Regions from separate parts of the Serinicoccus hydrothermalis genome, predicted to be linked through region 2. Evidence: riboswitches for the same ligand, from Rfam matches in the RefSeq annotation. Region 2 holds a riboswitch; the other holds the start of a gene.
What was found. Region 2 has a riboswitch for cobalamin ahead of SGUI_RS02705 (ribonucleoside-diphosphate reductase subunit alpha). Riboswitches for the same ligand answer to the same signal wherever they lie in the genome.
Positions count from the first base shown of each region.

Region 1: another riboswitch for cobalamin. It lies ahead of SGUI_RS10565 (homocysteine S-methyltransferase family protein); the one in region 2 lies ahead of SGUI_RS02705 (ribonucleoside-diphosphate reductase subunit alpha).

Region 1 covers NZ_CP014989.1:2,276,742-2,283,522, reverse strand. Annotated here, with positions in the region: gene SGUI_RS10585 (thioesterase family protein) at 1-511, opposite strand, end outside; gene SGUI_RS17710 (SRPBCC domain-containing protein) at 522-1,589, opposite strand; gene SGUI_RS10575 (ArsR/SmtB family transcription factor) at 1,586-1,990, opposite strand; gene SGUI_RS10570 (acyl-CoA thioesterase) at 2,082-2,594, opposite strand; gene SGUI_RS10565 (homocysteine S-methyltransferase family protein) at 2,591-3,676, opposite strand; cobalamin riboswitch at 3,718-3,926, opposite strand; gene SGUI_RS17465 (hypothetical protein) at 3,949-4,104, opposite strand; gene SGUI_RS10560 (DNA glycosylase AlkZ-like family protein) at 4,150-5,244, opposite strand; gene SGUI_RS10555 (LURP-one-related/scramblase family protein) at 5,352-5,909, shown strand; gene SGUI_RS10550 (TfoX/Sxy family protein) at 5,927-6,256, opposite strand; gene SGUI_RS10545 (mycothiol transferase) at 6,258-6,781, opposite strand, start outside.
Region 2 covers NZ_CP014989.1:569,729-576,509, forward strand. Annotated here, with positions in the region: gene cysI (assimilatory sulfite reductase (NADPH) hemoprotein subunit) at 1-1,369, opposite strand, end outside; gene SGUI_RS02700 (NAD(+) synthase) at 1,586-3,655, opposite strand; cobalamin riboswitch at 3,746-3,985, shown strand; gene SGUI_RS02705 (ribonucleoside-diphosphate reductase subunit alpha) at 4,110-6,716, shown strand; gene SGUI_RS02710 (ribonucleotide-diphosphate reductase subunit beta) at 6,754-6,781, shown strand, end outside.

The DNA.
Region 1 (6,781 bases), 1.7 Mb from region 2:
CCACCGCCCAGCCGGCGTATGCCGGGTCGAAGAGCATCTCGAACCGGGCCATGAGCGGCGCGAACCGGCGCAGCTCCTCGGGCGCCATCGTGTTCGGCACGCACTCCTCGGGCGGGGGCAGGACGAGCTCGTCCGCGGTCGTGGCGACCTCGTCGGTGAGCCGGGAGAGGTCGCCGTAGGTCGCCAGCGCGGTGATCCGCACCTCCTCGCCCTGGACCAGGTCGGCCGCGACGGTGGTGGTGCTCCGGCCCTCGCGCACGGTGCGGGTCTGCACGGTCGCCGGGCCGGCGACCGAGGCCGAGAGGTAGTACGCCGACATCGCGATCGGGTCGGGCCTGTCCGGGTTGGCCGCCCGCAGGGCGTTGCCGATGACGGCGAGCAGGTAGCCGCCGTTGAGGCCGCCGCCGACGGCCCACCCGTCGGTGAGGTCGGCGGCATACCCCCCGTCGCCGGTGGCGCGGACGGCGATGTGGCGGTCGTACTCGGCCTGGCTGCCGGGCTGGTCGCTCATGACGCTCACCCTAGGGCGGCGTCGCGCCCGCCGGCCGCCTCCCGGGTGACCTCAGTCCGACGTCGCGGCCCGCGAAGGCGGCGAGGTCGGCATACGCGTCGCCGGCCTGCGGCTCGGGGCGAGCGGGCCCGAAGGCCTCGCCACGGTTCTCGTCGCTGAGGTTGACCCGCATGAAGGCCGCGCCGCGCTCGGCGACCCGCTGGTCCAGGTCCGCCGTCGGGCGCCCGAGCGCGGTCGCGAGGTCCCAGGTGTGGACGGCGTACTCCGCGAGCTGCCAGTCCGGGGGATCCACGCTCTCCCCCGCGGTCGACCTCGCGTGGAAGAGTTCGTCGGCGGCCTGCGCGAAGGCCTGCGCCACCTCGCCCTCCACCGGCTGCGGCGACGCGGTCCAGTCGACCGCCTCGCCGCGCACCCCGCGGGTGAAGGCCTCGGTCGTCGTGACGAGGTGCTCGCTCAGCCGTCGCACGTCCCAGCCCTCGCAGGGGGTGGTCATGGTGGCGGCGTCGCCGTCGGCGCCGGCCCTGACCAGGTCCTTGAGCTGCCCGAGCGCCGACATGAGCAGCGCCTCGCCGACCTGCGCCTCGGGCAGGTCGAAGGCCGCGGCGTACTCCGACCCCATCGCGAGGTAGCCGTCCCAGGTGGTCGTGGCCACCTCGCCGGTCCGCACGGTGTCGGCCATCCGGTCCAGGTAGTACTCCCACCCGGGACCGACGTGGTGGACGGAGGAGGTGTCGGTGAGGACCTGCGCGAACCGCAGCGTCGTCACCCCGTCCTCCTCGGCCAGTCGCAGGTCCAGCGTCCAGAGCTGCTCGGCGTCGTCGCCCTCGTTGTGCACCCGCAGCCGGGTCGGCTCCTCGCACACCTCGATGACGTAGGGCTCGCTGGGCGCCCCGTCCTCGTAGGCCCAGGTGACCTCCACCCGCCCGCTCGCCGGGTCGCCGGTCCAGGTGCCGAACCAGCGGCCCAGCCGCTCGCTCTGCGTGATCGCGTCCCACACGTCCTGGATCGGCGCGGTGAAGGTGCGGGTGAGGACCAGGTGCAGCTGGCCGTCGACGGTCTCGGGTGCTCCGGTGATCACGCGCTCTCCTCGGTGTCCGTGGTGGTGTCGTCGGTATGCCGCTCCCCCGCGTGGTGGGAGCGGTCGCGGACGGTGCGGCGCACCTCGAGGTCGAGGGCGTCGAGGGCGGTGGCGCTCACGGGCGGCTGCGCGGCGGCATACCCGCCACCGTGGCGGAGCCGGCCGAGCAGCTCGTCGACCTGGGTCAGCGGGGTCGTGTCGAGGGCGTAGTGGCGCTCCCGCCCCCGCTCGGTCGCCGAGACCAGCCCGGCCGCACTGAGCACCCGCAGGTGCCGGCTGACCGCGGGCCGGGAGATGCCGCGGTCGCGCGTCAGGTCGACCACCCGGCTGGTCCCCTCCTCCGCGAGGTGCGCCAGCAGGTCCCTGCGCACCGGGTCGGCCAGAGCGGCGAAGACGTCCATGCGGACAGGTAACCACATGGTTACCGATCGGTCAAGAGGATGCCCTGTTGGCACTCTCCGGGCGCTGGCAGTCGGCTCGTCCCCGCTACCCCTACGCCGACTCGGGGTCGTTCGCTCGCGAATTCACGATGGCGTCCCGGCGCGCGAGGCGGTGCGAGCGCCGGATCTCCGCCTCCCGGAAGCGTCGCCGCTCCTCCTCGGTCTGCGGCAGCAGCGGAGGCACCTGGCGCGAGCCGCCCTCCTCGTCGACCGCGACGAAGACGAGGTAGGCGCTCGCCACGTGGATCGGCGGGTCGGTGCGGTCCCACCGGTCGGCCATGAGCCGCACCCCGGCCTCCATCGAGCTCGTCCCCGCCCAGTTGACCTGGGAGTGCAGGTGCAGCACGTCGCCGACCTGGACCGGGGTGACGAAGACCATCTCGTCGATGGCCACGGTGACGGTCGGGCCACCGCTGTGACGTGCGGTGACGACGCCGGCGAGCGAGTCGGCCAGCCGCATGAGGACACCGCCGTGCACCGTCCCGAGGAGGTTGGTGTCGGTGGCACCCATGATCTGCGACAGGGTGAGCCGCGACTCCTCCGGCGCCTTGCCGGCAGGCGTCACGCGGACCCGCCGAGCGCCTTGATGTGCTCGGGAAGCCGGACGTTGTCGCCATACATGAAGTGGTTCTGCATGTTCTCCGAGAACCGGCTGGCCTCTGTGGTCAGACCGACCGCCTCGGCGACCTGGCGCACGAGCATCGGGGACGCACCGCAGCAGACCCCGAGGTAGTTGATGCCGAGCGCGAAGGCCTCGGTGGCGAATGCCCCGACCTCGTAGCGGTTGCAGGACAGCGGGTCCAGGGCGGTCGGGAAGGTGCGGCCGTGCGGCGAGGGCACCATCACGCCGTTGTTGTCGGTGAGGTTGAAGAAGGTGGGCTCGGCGTCCGTGGTGCGGTAGGGGACCGGCAGCGCGGCGACGTGGCAGCTCACGGCCTCCCGGATCTGCCGCAGCCACGGCAGCATCGTGGCCGGGCCGCGGAAGCAGTTCATGCCCACGACGTCGGCGCCGCCCTGCTCCAGCCGCTGGCAGAGCTCGACGATCCCCACGTCGTCGCGCATCTGCTCGCCGGCCATGGGCGCGACGGTGAGGACCACGGGGAGCCCGCTGGCCTTGGCGATCTCCAGCGCGGCCTGCGCCTCACCGGCGTAGTAGAAGGTCTCGCCGATGATGAGGTCGGCGCCCTCCTCGACCGCCCACCCGACCATCTCCTCGAACATCGAGCGCACCTCGCGCTGGGCGTCGGGGTCGCTCGGGTCCCACAGGTTGCTGTTGGAGATGTTGCCGGCCACGAGGTTGCCGGGCTTCTCGTCGGCCACGGACCGGGCGATCTGCAGGGCGGCCCGGTTGAGCGGCTCGAGCAGCTCCTCCTTGCCGATGACCCGCATCTTCTCGCGGTGGCCGTTGTAGGTGAACGCCTCCACGATGTCGCTGCCGGCGCGTTGGAAGTCACGGTGCAGCGCCCGCAGCGCGTCGGGGAACTCCAGGGCGACCTCGGGGACGAACTCCCCGGCGGTGAGGTAGCCGCGCCGCTCGAGCTCGAAGAGGAAGCCCTCGGCGCAGATCACCGGCCCCTGGTCGAGGCGCTCGACCAGGCCGGGTGCAGGGGTGGTGGTGGGGTCGGTGGGGGTATGCGTGTCGGTCATCCGTGCTCATCCCTCGCGAGCTCGTCGGGCACCAGGCCCGGACGGGCCCTGCGGTCACGGCAGGTCTTCGGACTCGTGGGCTCGCCTCGTGCAAGGCACCTACTGGCGTTCGCTTCCCAGGCACATCCGCCCAGTGCTTTCGTGACGCGCTCGTTCCCACATACCGCTGCGGGGCAGTCCAGGACTCGCACCTGGTTCCCTCTTGCGACGACCCTCCGGAGGGGGTCGAACCGCGACGCGACGATGCTACTCCAGCGCCTGCGCCGCTCGGCTCACCGAGCGCCGAGGAGCTCGGCGACGTGGCCGTCAGCCTCGGAGAACTCCTCGTCGGAGTACTCGAGCTCCAAGGTGCCGTAGACCACCTGGACATGCTGATGCGCGGCGGGTTCGGTGCCCGCACTCTCGTCCCGAGCGATGTCTGAGCTCATGACCTCATCCTAGGTCGAGTCGACGAGCGTCAGTCCTGGAACCGGTCACCCGCCGAGGTGGGCGGGCAGGTCGGGGTCGAGGCCCAGCCAGGTGGCCAGGTCGTGGATCTCGGCGACCACCCGGTCGCGTCGCGCCGCGCTCCAGTCGCCGTCCTCGTGCAGGGCGTCGACCCGGAGCACCCCACGCTTGTGCTCCGCCGTGGCGTCGAGCTTGCCGACCAGCTCGTCGCCGTCGAGCACGGGCAGCGCGTAGTAGCCGAACCTGCGCTTGGCCTTGGGCTTGTACATCTCCAGCACGTAGTCGAAGGCGAAGAGGTCGGCCATCCGGTCGCGGTCGAAGACCAGCCGGTCGATCGGGCACAGCAGCGCCGCCCGCCCGGTGAAGCGGTCGTCCGGGTCGAGGTATGCCGGGTGCACCCGCCAGGTCCCGGTGACCCCGTCGACGGTCGCCTCCTCCCCGGCCACGCGCGCGTCGCCCGGCTCGACCGGGCACTCCGGACCCCGGGAGCGCAGCAGTCCCAGGGCCGCGAGCCGGCGGGCGTCCTGCTCGGCCCGCGCCTGCTCCAGCGGCAACGTGGGCACGTCGGGGTAGACCCGCTGCGCCAGGTCCCAGAGACGCTGCCCTCCCTCGCGACCGGAGACGGCGACCTCCCCGCGGGCGACCATGAGGTCGAGCAGCCGCTGGACGTTCTTGTCGTCGGTCCACCCGCTGGAGCGCCACGGCACCTCGGTCGCGTCCGGGAGCGCGCCAGTGGGGGTTGGCCCCTCGGCCTCCAGGTGGGCCAGGATCTCGCGCCGGGCCCGGTCGTTGGCCTCGACCCACCGGGCGTTCGACTCCTGCCAGGGGCGCAGCGAGCCGTCCCGGCGCGACGGGGTCGGCCACCGCTCCATCTCGGCGCGGTAGAGCGCGACGTCCTCGCCCGGCCGGACGAAGCCGAGGATCTCCACGAGGGTGCGCTCGGCCAGGAGCCGGTCCAGCTCGCCCGGGTCGTACGCGCTGCCGAGTCGGCTCCACAGAACGAGGTGCTGGGCCGGAGCGACCGCCTTGACCGGGTCGATCTGCAGCAGGGTGAGCTCGCGCACGGTCTCCACGACGTCGCCGGGCCGCTGCGCCGTCAGCAGCTGTGCGCGGACGGCCACCCGCCGGGCATCGCGCTTCGAGAGGTGGTGGACCACGGTCACCACGCCCCCCGCGGTGCCCGGGCGACCGCGGGCGAGGCCCCCAGGAGACGTGCCAGGATCGGGGCATGCACCTTCTCGAGCACGACGTCTGGGTGATGGACCAGGTCACCGGTTTCCTCGGCAACGACTTCGTCATCCACGCCGCGGACGGTCAGGAGATCGGACGGATCCGCACCGGCGGGAGCGCGCTCGGGCGGATGCTCATGGGCAGCCGCGAGCTGACCGTGATCGACCGTGACGAGACCCCGCTGCTGCGGCTGCAGGACACCATGACCCTCGGGCGCGAGCGCATGGTGATGACCGACGGCACCGGTGGGCCGCTGGCGCAGCTGGTCAAGCGGTTCTCGCTGTTCAAGACGCGGTTCACGGTGGACTTCGACGGGCAGCCGCTCGACCTGACCGGCAGCGTCTGGGGCTTCGACTTCACCATGTCCGGCCCGCGCGGCCAGATGGCGACGGTCGCCCGCAGCTGGTCCGGCGTCACCCGGGCGCTGCTCGGCCGCAGCAGGTATGTCGTGCACCTCACCCCCGAGCTGGCGGCCAGGGAGCGCCTCGTCGTGCTGGGCACGGTCATCGCCCTTGACCTGGTCCGGGCCAAGGAGGACCGCTCCTCCGCCGGGTAGGCCGCGCGCGAGCACCTTCACCGCGGTGGCTGCGCCCGCGCCCACCCGACCCCCATCCACACCATCTCCTCCAGCAGGTGGCCGTCCGCCCCGACGTCCTCGCTGCGCACCCACTCCCGCATCGGACGGCCGCGCATCTCCATGGGCGCGATGCCCTCGCGGGCGCACAGCTCGCGCGCCATCGCCTCCTCGACGTGGATCATCACCCCCTGGTCCCCCGTGGCCGCGACCGCCATGCGCCCGTCGACGAGGAACGCCAGGCCGCCGAACATCGCCTTCTCGGTGACCCCCGGCTCCCCCGCGAGCAGGTCGCGGATGCGCTGCGCCAGCGCCTCGTCGTAGGCCACCTCAGGTCCACTCCGCGGGCGGCGCCCAGTCCGGCGGCGGGTCCTCACCCACCCGGCCGTCGACCGCCTCGCGCAGCAGGTCCGCGTGGCCGGTGTGCCGGGCATACTCCTCGAGGATGTCGAAGAGCATCCGGCGCAGGCTCATGTCGACGCCCCATTGCTTGCCCCACTCGATGATGTGGTCCAGGCCGTGCTCCTCGATGTATGCCCGCTGCCGGGCCCGCGTCGCGGCCACCGCCTCGACATACCCCGAATAGAGCTGCTCGGGGCTGTCGTCCGCCGCGCTCGTGAAGTCCCAGTCGGGCTGGGCCTCCCAGTCGACGTCGGTCCACGGGCTGCCGGGCGAGGAGCCGTCCATCCGCCACGTCCCGGCCGTCACCTCCACGCCGGTGAGGTGCTTGAGCAGCCCACCGAGGGTGAGGGACGAGGCCCCCACCCGGGCGCTCAGCCCCGCGGCGTCGAGCCCCTCGGCCTTCCACCAGAACGTCATGCGCTGCCGGTCCAGCGCGCCGAGCAGGTGGCCGA
Region 2 (6,781 bases):
CGACGAAGCCGGGCAGGAAGCGCTCGGACTCGGCCATCGCCAGCGGGCAGGTGGGGAAGGACACGCACGCCATCGAGTTGCGCAGCTGCGGCGTCGTCGTGTCGTCGACGAGGCCGTGCTCGCGGGCGAGCCGGTCGATGACCCGCTTCTGCCGCGGGGGGACGCCGGCGATGACGAGGTTCTGGTTCGCGGTGAGCCGGAAGTCGCCCTGGTGGACCTCGGCGATCTTGCGCAGGCCGGTCTTGATCGGCGCCTCGGGCCGGTCCTTGATCCGGCCGTTGAGGATGAAGACCGTGAGGTGCCAGTTGCCGTCGTGGCCCTTGACCCAGCCGAAGCGGTCGCCGCGAGAGGTGAACTCGTAGGGCCGGGAGGGCTCGAAGGTGACGCCGGCGCGGCGCTCCACCTCGGCCTTGAAGACGTCGGTGCCGACCCGGTCCAGGGTGTACTTCGTCTTGGCGTTCTTGCGGTCGACCCGGTTGCCCCAGTCCCGCTGCACGGTGACGACGTGCTCGGCGACGGCGAGGGTGTGCTCCAGGGGGACGAAGCCGAAGTCGTCGGCCCGGCGCGGGTAGGTCGCGGTGTCGCCGTGGGTCATCGCCAGGCCGCCGCCGACGAGGACGTTCCACCCCACGAGCTCGCCGTCCTCGACGATCCCCACGAAGTTGAGGTCGTTGGCGTGCACGTCGACCTCGTTGTTGGGCGGCAGCGAGACCGTGGTCTTGAACTTGCGGGGCAGGTAGGTGCTGCCCAGGATCGGCTCCTGCGTGCTCTTGGCCTTCTCGCCGTCGAGGAAGATCTCGACGTAGGCCCGGGTCCGCGGCAGCAGGTGCTCGCTGATCCGGGTGGACCACTCGTAGACCTCGGCGTGCAGCTGGGACTCCAGCGGGTTGCTGGTGCAGAGCACGTTGCGGTTGACGTCGCCGGCGGTCGCGATGGAGTCGATGCCCGCGGCGTTGATCGCCTGGTGGGTGTCCTTGATGTCCGGCTTGAGCACCCCGTGGTACTGGAACGTCTGCCGGGTCGTGAGCCGCACCGAGCCGTACATCGTGTGCTGCTCGGCCCAGTCCTCGACGACGAGCCACTGCTCGGGGGTGATGACGCCGCCGGGCATCCGCGCGCGGAGCATGACGTTGATGAGCGGCTCGAGCTTCTGCTGGGAGCGCTCGGAGCGCAGGTCGCGGTCGTCCTGCTGGTACATCCCGTGGAAGCGGATGAGCTGGAAGTTGTCCGGCCCGAAGCCCCCGGTGATCTGGTCGCGCAGGTCCTCCTCGATCGTCCCGCGCAGGAAGTTGCTCTCGCGCTTGAGACGCTCGTTGTCGGACAACGGCCCGTCGACGATCAGCGGGGCGTCCTGCTGGCTCTGCGTCATCTGGTGCGGCTTTCCGTCCGGTCACAAGGGTGAGCAGGCACCCACGTCGGTGTGCCTGCTCATCGGTAAGCAAGGATTATGCCTAACCTTATTCCCTGGCATGGTTGATGCGTCAAACCGGCGCGCCCGTCCGGCGTGGCTTCGGGCGTCCTGCCCGCCGGCCGCACGGTATGCGGGCGCGACCGGCCCGGAGGAGGGATCCTCCTGCGCGGGTGGTCAGCCGAGGGGGACGTTGCGCTCCAGCTCGGCCAGCCAGACCCGGGCGTTGGCGTCGGAGGGTGCGCGCCAGTCCCCGCGCGGCGAGAGCGCGCCGGCGGAGGAGACCTTCGGGCCGTTGGGCAGCGCGGACCGCTTGAACTGGCTGAACGCGAAGAAGCGCTCGACGAAGAGGACCAGCCAGCGCCGGATGGTGGGCAGGTCGTAGGCGTGCCGCCCCTCCTCCGGGAACCCGGGGGGCCACGGGCCGTGCTCCACGTCCCGCCACGCGTGCCAGGCGAGGAAGGCGACCCGGCTGGGCGGCATACCGAAGCGGATGACGTGGTGCAGGGTGAAGTCCTGCAGCTCGTAGGGGCCGATCTTCTCCTGGGTGGACTGGACCTTGCCGTCCTCGCCGGCGGGCACGAGCTCGGGGGTGATCTCGGTGTCGAGGATCGAGGTGAGGACGCGGCCGGTCGCCTCGTCGAACATGCCCTCGCCGACCACCCAGCGGATGACGTGCTGGATGAGCGTCTTGGCCAGGCCGGAGTTGACGGTGTAGTGCGACATCTGGTCGCCGACGCCGTAGGTGCACCACCCCAGCGCCAGCTCGGACAGGTCACCGGTGCCGAGCACGATGCCGCCGCGCTGGTTGGCGGCGCGGAAGAGGAAGTCGGTGCGCAGCCCGGCCTGGACGTTCTCGAAGGTGACGTCGTAGACCGGCTCCCCGCCGGCGAACGGGTGGCCGAGGTCCTCGAGCATCTGCCGCGCCATGGGGCGGATGTCGATCTCCTCGAAGGTGACCCCCAGCGAGGCCGCGAGCTCGGTCGCGTTGTCCTTGGTGTGGTCGCTGGTCGCGAAGCCGGGCATCGTGAAGGCGAGGATGTCGCTGCGCGGCCGCCCGGCCCGGTCCATGGCGCGGGCCGCGACGATGAGGGCGTGGGTGGAGTCCAGCCCGCCGGAGACGCCGATGACGACCCGGGGGTCGCCGATGGCCGCCAGCCGCTGCGCCAGGGCAGTGACCTGGATGCTGAACGTCTCGTAGCAGTCCAGGGCCAGGTCGTCCGGGTCGTCCGGCACGAAGGGGAAGCGGTCGACGGTGCGCCGCAGCCCGATGTCGGTATGCGGCGGGTCGAGCACGAGGTCGACGGTGCGGAAGCGGGTGACCCGGTCCCCGAGCGCGCGCGCGTTGTCGTCGAAGCTGCCGTTGCGCGCCCGGTCGGCGCGGATCCGCAGGAGGTCGACGTCGGCGACGCTGCGGTGCGCCCCCTGGCCGAAGCGCTCGGACTCCACGAGCAGCCGGCCCAGCTCGTGCACCATCGTCTGCCCGTCCCAGGACAGGTCGGTCGAGGACTCCCCCTCCCCTGCCGCCGCGTAGGCGTAGGCGCAGAGCAGCCGCGAGCTGGCCTGCGCCGCCAGGGCGTGCCGCTCGGCGGACTTGCCGACGGTGATGGGGCTGCCGGAGAGGTTGACGACGACGGTCGCCCCGGCGAGCGCGGCCTCCGAGGAGGGCGCGACGGGCACCCAGAGGTCCTCGCAGACCTCGGCGTGCAGGACCAGCCCCGGCACGTCCACCGCCCGGAAGAGCAGGTCCGGGCCGAAGGGCACCTCCACGTGATCCGTGTCGGCGTGGCTCGTGCGCGGCAGCCGGATGGTCTGGCCGTCGGTCCCCGCACCGGCGGCGAAGTGACGCTTCTCGTAGAACTCTCGGTAGTTCGGGAGGTAGGACTTCGGGGCCACCCCGAGGATCCGGCCGCGGTGGACGACGACGGCGCAGTTGTAGAGCCGGTTGCGGTGCCGCAGCGGCGCCCCGACCACTACGACCGGCAGCAGGTCGGCGGTGCCCTCCACCAGCTCCCAGAGCGCCTCCACGCAGCCGTCCAGCAGTGCGTCCTGCAGCAGCAGGTCGTCGATGGCGTAGCCGGACAGGCCGAGCTCGGGGAGGACGGCGACCGCGACGCCGTCCTCGTGGCACTCCCGGACCACCTCGAGGGTGTGTCGGGCGTTCGCGCCAGGGTCGGCGATCTCGACCGGCAGGGTGCAGCTGGCGATGCGGGCGAAGCCCTGGTCGTAGGCGCTGTAGAACTCCACGGGGCCAGTCTGTCAGGCCCGGGGCGGGCCGTCGCTGCCCATCGCCGAAGACACAAGATGTAGGGGTTACATCCGTGTGGTTTTCGTGTATATAGTGTCTCCTGCAGCTGGTTCGACCAGGGCGACCGGGACACTCCGGAGGCTCTGGTCGTCGCAAGAGGGAACCCGGTGAGAACCCGGGACTGCCCCGCAGCGGTGAACGGGAACGACCGTCGCATCAGGCACTGCGCCCTTGTCGGGGCGTGGGAAGCCGCGACCAGTAGGAACCGGGAGGCGAGAGCCCACCGAACGCCCGTGAGTCCGAAGACCTGCCAGTGCACGGGCGCCCCGATGGTGCCCGTGGCTCGCGACCGCGAGGGACGGTCTGGGGCTGGACGCGGCATACCCGCGACCCCCTCGCCTCCCCTGCGTGACCCGAGCGCGTCGCAGCAGTCGAGTTCACGAGGGGTGAACGATGAGCATTGGTGTCATCAAGCGCGACGGGACCCGCGCGGAGTACGACGGGTCCGAGATCGCCCGGTCCATCGAGGCGGCGGCGCGGGGTCTGGACGACGCCGTGGTGCGCGCCACCCAGCTGCAGTCCGAGCTGGAGATCACCCTCTTCGACGGGATCACCAGCGAGCAGCTGGACGAGGCCGTCATCCAGGTGGCCCTGCAGAACGTCAAGGACGACCCCGCCTTCGACACCATCGCCTCGCGCCTGCTGGTGAAGACGATGTACAAGGCCGTCTTCGGCGACACCCGCGACCTGCTCGGCGAGGACGACCCCGAGGTCATCGCCGCCAAGCACCGCCAGTACTTCCCCGGCGTGGTCGCCCGGGGCGTGCGCACGGGCCTGCTCGACCCGCGGCTGACCGAGCTCTTCGACCTCGAGGTGCTGGCCGACGCGCTCGACCCCTCGCGCGACGACCTGCTGCGCTACATCGGCGCGCAGACGCTGCGCACGCGGTATGCCCTCAACGACTCCGACCGGGCGAAGACCGTGCTGGAGACGCCGCAGTTCTTCTGGATGCGCGTCTCGATGGGCCTGGCCCTCAACGAGGCCGACCCCACGACCGCCGCGCTGCAGTTCTACGACGCCATGTCCCGCCTGGAGTACCTCGCGGCCGGGTCCACGCTGGTCAACGCGGGCACCGCCTACAGCCAGCTCTCCAACTGCTTCGTCATGCAGATGGAGGACGACATCGAGCACATCGCCAAGAGCGTGCGCGACGTCATGTGGCTCACCAAGGGCACCGGCGGCATCGGTCTGTCGGTCTCCAAGCTGCGCTGCGAGGGCAGCCCGATCCGGTCCAACAACACCACCTCGACCGGCCCGATCCCCTTCATGCACACCATCGACTCCACGCTGCGCGCGGTGAGCCGCGGCGGCAAGAAGTTCGGCGCCCTGTGCTTCTACATGGAGAACTGGCACCTGGACTTCCCGGCCCTCCTCGACCTGCGCCAGAACTCCGGCGACCCCTACCGCCGCACCCGCACCGCCAACACCGCGGTGTGGTTGAGCGACGAGTTCATGAAGCGCGTCGCGGCCGACGACGAGTGGTTCCTCTTCGACCCGCTGGAGACCCCCGACCTGGTCGAGGCCACCGGCGCGGACTTCTCCGCCCGGTATGCCGGTTACGTCGCCCAGGCCAAGGCCGGCCGGCTGCGGCACAAGAAGCTGCGTGCGCGGGAGCAGTGGAAGGCCATCCTCATCTCGCTGCAGACCACCAGCCACCCCTGGCTGACCTGGAAGGACTCGATCAACACCCGGGCGCTCAACAACAACACCGGGACGATCCACTCCTCCAACCTGTGCACCGAGATCACGCTGCCGCAGGACCGCGACAACGTCTCGGTCTGCAACCTGGCCTCGATCAACCTCTCCCGCCACGTCCACGGCCGGCACAGCACCGGCGAGGTGACCATCGACTGGGACCGCCTGGCCCACTCGGCCCGGCTGGCCGTGCGGCAGCTGGACAACCTCATCGACATCACCATCAGCTCGGTGCCCGAGTCCGAGCGCTCCAACGAGCTCAACCGGGCGCTCGGCCTGGGTGTCATGGGCTTCACCGACCTGGTCGAGCGCTTCGGCCTGTCCTACGAGTCGACCGAGGCCTACGACCTCATCGACCGGATGGTGGAGTTCGTCTCCTGGCACGCCATCGACGCCAGCGCCGACCTGGCCCGCGAGCGCGGCGCATACCCCAACTTCGAGGGGTCGCGCTGGAGCGAGGGCATGGTGCCCGTCGACACCATCGAGCTCATGGAGGCCGACCGTGGCCTGACCGTCGAGGTCGACCGCGGCAGCGCCATGGACTGGGACGTGCTGCGCGAGAAGGTCCGGGGCGGGATGCGCAACTCCACCCTCATGGCCATCGCGCCGACCGCCTCCATCGGCCTGGTCGCCGGCACTACGCCGGGGCTGGACCCGCAGTTCAGCCAGATCTTCAGCCGGGCCACCAGCGCCGGCAAGTTCCTCGAGGTCAACCGCAACCTCGTCGAGGACCTGCGCAAGCTGGGCCTGTGGGAGCAGGTGCGCGAGGACCTGCTGCGGCACCAGGGCGACCTGTCCAAGGTGGAGGGGGTGCCGGCCGAGCTCACCGAGATCTACCGCACCAGCTTCCAGCTCTCGCCCTACGCCTTCCTGCACGTGGCCGCCCGCGCGCAGAAGTGGATCGACCAGGCGATCAGCCGCAACATCTACCTCGCGAGCCGCGACGTCGGCTCGATGCAGGAGCTCTACTCCGCGGCCTGGCGGATGGGTGTCAAGACGACCTACTACCTGCACATGATGCCGCGGCACACCGCGGAGCAGTCGACGGTCAAGGTCAACAAGGCGGCCCAGCCCACCTCGAACGGCGGTGGCGGTGCCCGACGCGGCTTCGGCGCCAGCGGCGGCGGCAGCGCGCCCGCCCGCTCGGGCTTCGGCGCGGCCGCCCGCCCCTCGGCGACCCCGACCCCGGCCCCCGTCGCCGAGGCGCCGCCGCAGGTCGAGCAGCTGCCCGTCGTCGACGAGGTCGACGGCCAGCAGTGCCCGATCGACCCGATGGAGCGCCTGCAGTGCGACTCCTGCCAGTGACCACCCGCCGACCAGACCTCCCGGAGGAGACGACCCCATGACCGACACCCTCGACACGACCACCA